2 regions of the Streptomyces sp. NPDC026659 genome follow, and region 2 is predicted to be linked to the other one. Evidence: riboswitches for the same ligand, from Rfam matches in the RefSeq annotation. Region 2 holds a riboswitch; the other holds the start of a gene.
What was found. Region 2 has a riboswitch for S-adenosylmethionine ahead of AB0E91_RS19175 (aminotransferase class V-fold PLP-dependent enzyme). Riboswitches for the same ligand answer to the same signal wherever they lie in the genome.
Positions count from the first base shown of each region.

Region 1: linked by a shared signal. The riboswitch ahead of thrC (threonine synthase) and the one ahead of AB0E91_RS19175 (aminotransferase class V-fold PLP-dependent enzyme) in region 2 are both predicted to bind S-adenosylmethionine.

Region 1 is NZ_JBEZXY010000005.1:387,700-391,096, reverse strand. Features, by position in the region: gene AB0E91_RS15940 (glucosyl-3-phosphoglycerate synthase) at 225-1,169, opposite strand; SAM riboswitch class I at 1,340-1,495, shown strand; gene thrC (threonine synthase) at 1,514-2,791, shown strand; gene AB0E91_RS15930 (MoaD/ThiS family protein) at 2,788-3,063, shown strand.
Region 2 is NZ_JBEZXY010000007.1:163,785-167,181, reverse strand. Features, by position in the region: gene AB0E91_RS19185 (cytochrome bc complex cytochrome b subunit) at 1-217, shown strand, start outside; gene trpD (anthranilate phosphoribosyltransferase) at 352-1,416, shown strand; SAM riboswitch class IV at 1,525-1,641, shown strand; gene AB0E91_RS19175 (aminotransferase class V-fold PLP-dependent enzyme) at 1,789-3,129, shown strand; gene AB0E91_RS19170 (Lrp/AsnC ligand binding domain-containing protein) at 3,339-3,397, opposite strand, start outside.

The DNA of each region.
Region 1 (3,397 bases), on a different contig from region 2:
CGGCCCTCCGCATACGGTGCGTGGCGCCGGGTTCTCCGGCAGGAAGGCGCTGGGTCCCGGTCCCGACGCCTTGCGCGGCCGGAGGCCGCGGAGGCCACCACGGCCCGCGGCCGCCGACGGCGAGGACGCCCCACGGGGGCCACCCGCACCCGACGACGAAAGTCGCACGGGCGGTGCGGGTGGGAACGAAGACCGACGCCGACGGCGAAGCCGAGGCGCCCCCGTCAAGCCACCCGCCGCTCCGCGTACTCCGCGATCTCCGCCATCGGCGGCCGCTCCTCCGTGTCCACCGAGTACGTACGCGGCTCGAACCCCGACACCCCCCGCTCGAACTGGGTCAGAGAGGGCCGGATCAGATGCCCGCGGGCCAGCCGCAGCTGAGCCGTGCGATAGATCGCGGCCGACATACGCCCGAGGGCCTGCCCGTCCTGGTGCCGGTGCTTGCGCACACCCACGTCGACCTGCGCCAGCGCGTCGAGCCCCACCAGATGCAGCGCGTCGACCAGCATCCCCAGCTCCACGCCGTACCCCACCGGGAACGGCAGCTGCTCCAGCAGGGAGCGCCGCGCCGCGTACTCACCCCCCAGCGGCTGTACGAAACCGGCCAGCTGCGGCCAGTGCATGTTCAGCAGGGGCCGCGCCATCAGCTCGGTGACCCGGCCGCCCTGTCCGGCGGCGCCGGCGAGCGGCCGGTCGTACATCGCCTTGACCAGGTCGACGCCCGGATCGGTGAGCAGCGGGCCGACGATGCCGAGGACGAAGTCCGAGGAGAACTCCTTCAGGTCCGCGTCCACGAAGGCCACGACGTCCCCGCCGGTCGCGAGCAGCGACCGCCACAGCACCTCGCCCTTGCCGGGCACGGCGGGCAGCCGGGGCAGGATCGCGTCACGGTGCACGACCCGCGCGCCCGCCGCCGCGGCGACCTCGGAGGTGCGGTCGGTGGACCCGGAGTCCACCACGACGATCTCGTCCACCAGCGGCGCCTGCGCCATCAGGTCGTGGCGGATCACGGAGACGATGTCACCGACCGTCTCCTCCTCGTTCAGCGCGGGCAGCACCACGGACACGGTCTGCCCGGAGCGCTGCTTGGCGGCGAGGACACGGTGCAGCGGGCGGTCGGCCACGGACCAGGAGCGGGTGGCCAGCCAGCGCTCGGTTTCTTCCAGCATGGTCTGCGGCTCCTTCACTGTGGGGGGACGTACGGTCACACCTGCCGGTGTTCATGAACCCGTCTCGCGGTTCGGACGACACCTTCAACTGTGCTGGCCTTCGGTTACAGTCTTGAACAACGCCGATGACCATCGCATGTCCGAGACGATCGGCGTCCACAACCGAATACAGCTCATCCAGAGGGGCAGAGGGACACGGCCCTGCGAAGCCCCGGCAACTCCAGTCGGTCTCGTGCGCGACGCATCAGCGACGCACCGCGAGGCTCCCGGCTAGGGAAGGTGCCAAATCCGTCTCACGGCGAGATTCGTCGTGAGGAAGATGAGGAGAAAGGGCCTCGCCTCCCATGGCTGTGCAGACCATTGCCACCCCCACTGTCGATCTCGGCCCCGCCGCCGCGCTGAGCTGCCGGGAGTGCGGGCACCGCGTCCCGCTCGGCCCGGTCTTCGCCTGCGAGGAGTGTTTCGGCCCGCTGGAGATCGCCTACGACTTCTCCGGCCACGACGCCGACAGCCTCCGTAAGCGCATCGAGTCCGGCCCCGCCAGCATCTGGCGCTACGCCCCGCTGCTGCCCGTCCCCGCCGACGTCGCCGACAAGCCGAACCTCAACCCCGGCTGGACCCGGCTCGTCAAGGCCGACAACCTCGCCCGTGAACTCGGCGTCACCGGCGGCCTGTTCGTCAAGGACGACTCCGGCAACCCCACCCACTCCTTCAAGGACCGCGTGGTCGCCCAGGCCCTGGAGGCCGCCCGCGCCTTCGGCTTCACCACGCTCTCCTGCTCCTCCACCGGCAACCTCGCGGGCGCGGTCGGCGCGGCGGCGGCCCGCGCGGGGCTGCGCTCCTGTGTGTTCATCCCGCACGACCTGGAGCAGGGCAAGATCGTCATGGCCGCGGTCTACGGCGGTGAACTCGTCGGCATCGAGGGCAACTACGACGACGTGAACCGCTTCTGCTCCGAGCTGATCGGCGACCCGGCCGGCGAGGGCTGGGGCTTCGTCAACGTCAACCTGCGGCCGTACTACGCCGAGGGCTCCAAGACGCTGGCGTACGAGATCTGCGAGCAGCTCGGCTGGGAGCTGCCGGACCAGCTCGTGGTGCCGATCGCCTCCGGCTCCCAGCTCACGAAGATCGACAAGGGGCTCAAGGAGCTGATCCAGCTCGGCCTGGTCGAGGACAAGCCGTACAAGATCTTCGGCGCCCAGGCGGAGGGCTGTTCGCCGGTGTCGGCCGCGTACAAGGCGGGCCACGACGTCGTACGCCCCCAGAAGCCGGACACCATCGCCAAGTCCCTGGCCATCGGCAACCCGGCCGACGGGCCGTACGTGCTCGACATCGCCCGCCGCACCGGCGGTGCCGTGGAGGACGTGACGGACCCCCAGATCGTGGACGCCATCAAGCTCCTCGCCCGCACGGAGGGCATCTTCGCGGAGACGGCGGGCGGCGTGACGGTCGGCGTGACGCGCAAGCTGCTGGAGAACGGCGTGCTGGACCCGACCCTGACGACCGTCGTCCTGAACACGGGCGACGGCCTCAAGACCCTGGACGCGGTGGCCGGGACCGGTCTGACCGCGACCATCCGACCGAACCTGGACTCCTTCCGAGAGGCTGGCCTCGCATCATGAGCGTGACTGTTCGCATCCCGACCATCCTGCGCACCTACACCGGCGGGCAGGCGGAGGTCGCCGCCGAGGGCGCCACGCTCGCCGACGTGATCGGGGACCTGGAGAAGCGCCACGCCGGGATCGCCGCGCGCGTCCTGGACGACGAGGGCAAGCTGCGCCGGTTCGTCAACGTGTACGTGAACGACGACGACGTGCGCTTCGAGGGCGGGCTTCAGACGCCGACCCCGGACGGCGCCGGTGTCTCCATCATTCCGGCGGTCGCCGGCGGCTGAGAATTACCGACGGTAACGTCGGTTACAAGCTGTTCATCGAATGGCCTCCTCCGTAAGAGAAACGGAGGGGGCCATTCTGCGTGATTGAGCGCGATAGAGTTGGGGAACGCGCTCCCCGGCCGACAGGTCGGGAACCCTGGATTCATGCCGCACGCCCGACAAGAAGCAGCCAAAATGCACGGGTCATATGCGGCATTTATTGTTTTTATGGGGCCCGACTTGCCCTGAATTCAGCTGAATTCTCGTCAGATTCCGGACCGGTCGCGTCCAGATTTCTCGTCCGATTGACCTGTTGCAGACGGCAGTTGGACAAGTACATTCAGCCGCGGTCGAC
Region 2 (3,397 bases):
CAGCCAGGAGCAGCTGCACACCCTCACGGCGCACCACCAGTACGAGCCGGCCGAGATCGGCGCGACGGTGGACGAGAACGGTGTCGAGCGCAAGGTGCCGGCGTCGGAGAAGCTGCGCGTCAAGCTCTCCAACGCCTACTACGGCGAGGACAACCAGATCCCGAAGCCGACCGTCGAGGAGTACAAGGAGATCACGAGCGGCCACGGCCACCACTGATCCCCGCGTCGCCACACGCACGAAGGGCCCCGTCCGGATTCCGGGCGGGGCCCTTCGCCCTGTTCGGGCTGGATAGGGTGGGGGTGGGCACATGCGTGCCCTCCGTACGAGGACTTTTCACACAGGAGCGGCTGATGAGCGCTGTGACCCCCGCTGGAGGCGACACCGCGGCGGGCCGTTCCTGGCCTGCCGTACTGAACTCCCTGCTCGAGGGCGAGGACCAGAGCGCCGACGCGACCGCCTGGGCCATGGACCGGCTCCTGCGCGGCGAGGCGACCGACGCCCAGATCGCCGGGTTCCTGGTCGCGCTGCGCGCCAAGGGCGAGACGGTCCAGGAGATCACCGGCATCGTCCGGGCGATGTACGACCACGCGAACACCATCGAGGTGCCGGGCCGGACCGTCGACATCGTCGGCACCGGCGGCGACGGCGCGAAGACCGTGAACATCTCCACGATGTCCTCGATCGTGGTCGCCGGCACCGGCGCGAAGGTCATCAAGCACGGCAACCGCGCCGCGTCCTCCGCCTCCGGCTCCTCCGACGTGCTGGAGAAGCTGGGCGTCAACCTGGAGCTGACCCCGAAGCGGGTGGCCGAGGTCGCGGAGGAGGCGGGGATCACCTTCTGCTTCGCGATCAAGTTCCACCCGGCGCTGCGGCACGTGGGCGCCGCGCGCGGTCAGCTCGGCATCCGTACGGTCTTCAACGTCATCGGCCCGCTGACCAACCCGGCCCGGGTGCGGGCGCAGGCGGTCGGCGTCGCCAACCTCGCCATGGCGCCCATCGTGGCGGGCGTCTTCGCCGAGCGCGGCAACTCCTCCCTGGTCTTCCGGGGCGAGGACGGCCTGGACGAGCTGACGACGACCTCGCCCTCGCGGGTATGGATCGTGCGCGACGGCAAGGTCACCGAGGAGGTCTTCGACCCGCGCGACGTCGGCATCGAGCTGGTCCCGGTGGACGCCCTGCGCGGCGGCGACCCGGCGTACAACGCGGAGGTCGCCCGCAGGCTCCTCGACGGCGAGACGGGCCCCGTACGGGACGCGGTGCTGCTGAACTCGGCGGCCGCGCTGGTGGCCCTGGACCCGACCGGGGCGCCCCTGGCGGACCAGCTGCGCGACGGCATGGCGCGGGCGGCGGAGTCCATCGACTCCGGGGCGGCCGGGCGGACGCTGGAGCGGTGGGTGGCGGCGACGAACCGCTGAGACGGTGTACGGGACCGGGCGCGGCGGCTGTTTCCCCGCCGCGCCCGGTGTCCCGCGATCCGGACAGCGGTTGCGCGGAACAGCCGTGCGCCGCTAGCTTCCTGATCAGGTCATGAGTGACAGCCAACAGGCCCCGGCCGGCTGTCCGGCAACCCTCCGTCCGTGGCGGGGTGCCCCGGGTGAGGACCAGGCCGTAGGCAGCGAGGTCTACGGCAAGCGCGGTCGAGGGAGCCTTCCTGTGAGCAAGCGAATGTCTTAGGGCCGCCGAGCCCCGCCTCCGCACGCCCTTTCTTCTCTTCCCGAGACGTCGCGTGCCGGGCCCTGTCGTGTCCGCACGTCGACTCCGGGCTTTCTCACGGGAGTTGACCCACCATGTCCGTGCTCACCGCTGCCCCCGCCGTCCTCGCCCCGCTGCCCGTCCTCGGGTGCGGGGTCACCGTGCCGCTCGTCACCGGCGGCGAGGTGGAGTACGCCGCGCTGGACTACGCGGCCAGCGCCCCCGCCCTCCGGCGCGTCTGGGACGACGTGGCCGCCTACGCCCCGTACTACGGCAGTGTCCACCGGGGCGCGGGCCATCTGTCCCGGCTCTCCACCGAACTGTTCGAGAACGCCCGTCGGACAGTGGCCCGGTTCCTGGACTGCCGGGCCGACGACCAGGTGGTGTTCACCCGCTCCACCACCGACTCGCTGAACCTGCTGGCCCGGGCGCTGCCCGCCGGGTGCGAGGTGTTCGTCTTCGAGACCGAGCACCACGCGGCCCTGCTGCCCTGGCCGGAGGACGGTCTCACCGTCCTCGCCGCACCGCGCACCCCGGAGGCGGCCGTGACCGCGCTGGAGCGGGCCCTGGCGGCGCGGGACACCTCCGCCCCGGCGCTGGTCTGCGTCACCGGCGCCTCCAACGTCACGGGGGAGCTGTGGCCGGTGCGCGAGCTGGCGGCGGCCGCCCGTGCCCACGGCGCCCGGATCGTCCTCGACGCGGCCCAGTTGGCCCCGCACCACCCGGTGAGCGTGCGCGACCTCGACGTGGACTGGGTGGCCTTCTCCGGGCACAAGCTGTACGCGCCCTTCGGCTCAGGGGTGCTGGCCGGGCGCTCCGACTGGCTCACGGCGGCCGAGCCGTACCTCGCGGGCGGCGGGGCGAGCCGCCGGGTCGTACGGCGCCCGGACGGCCGGGTGGAGGTGGAGTGGCACGAGGGCGCCGCCCGGCACGAGGCGGGCTCCCCGAACGTCATCGGCGCCTACGCCATTGCCTCCGCCTGCGCGGCGCTGGAGGAGGCAGGGCTCGACCGTCTGGCCGAACGGGAGGCGGTGCTGATCCGCCGGGTGCGCGAGGGGCTGGCGGAGGTGCCCGGCGTACGCGTCCTGTCCCTCTTCGGGGACGACGCCCCGCGCGTCGGCGTGCTCTCCTTCGTGGTGGCGGGCTGGAACAGCTCCCACCTCGCGGCCGCCCTCTCCGCCGAGTACGGCATCGGCGTCCGCGACGGCCTCTTCTGCGCCCACCCCCTGGTCCGCACCCTCCTCGACGGCACCCCCGACATCGACACCGACTGCGGCACCCCCGACGCCCCCCTCAACGCCGTCCGCGTCAGCTTCGGCGCGGGCACCCCGGAGGAACACGTCGACCGCTTCGTGACGGCCGTACGAGAACTGGTCGCACACGGCGCGCGGTGGCGCTACCGCACGGAGAACGGCCACTGCGTCCCGGAGGACTGAGCGGGGGCCTCCGGCGTGGGCCCAGCGGAGACGGGACGACGGCCGACCGCGCTCGCGTGGGGCCCCGACCCGAGGGGCCGCGAGCCCCGAGGCGAGCGACGGCCCGTGCCGGACGGGCATCCGTCTCGGGCCCGGCGGCGTCCGGGCGTGCTCCCGCACGAGCCCCGGTTCCCCGGGACCCGCGCACGTGCGGCGGACCGCCGGAGGCCCTAGTTATCCAGGCCGATCGCGAACGCCGCCTCCAGGTCGTGCTGGGAGTACGTGCGGA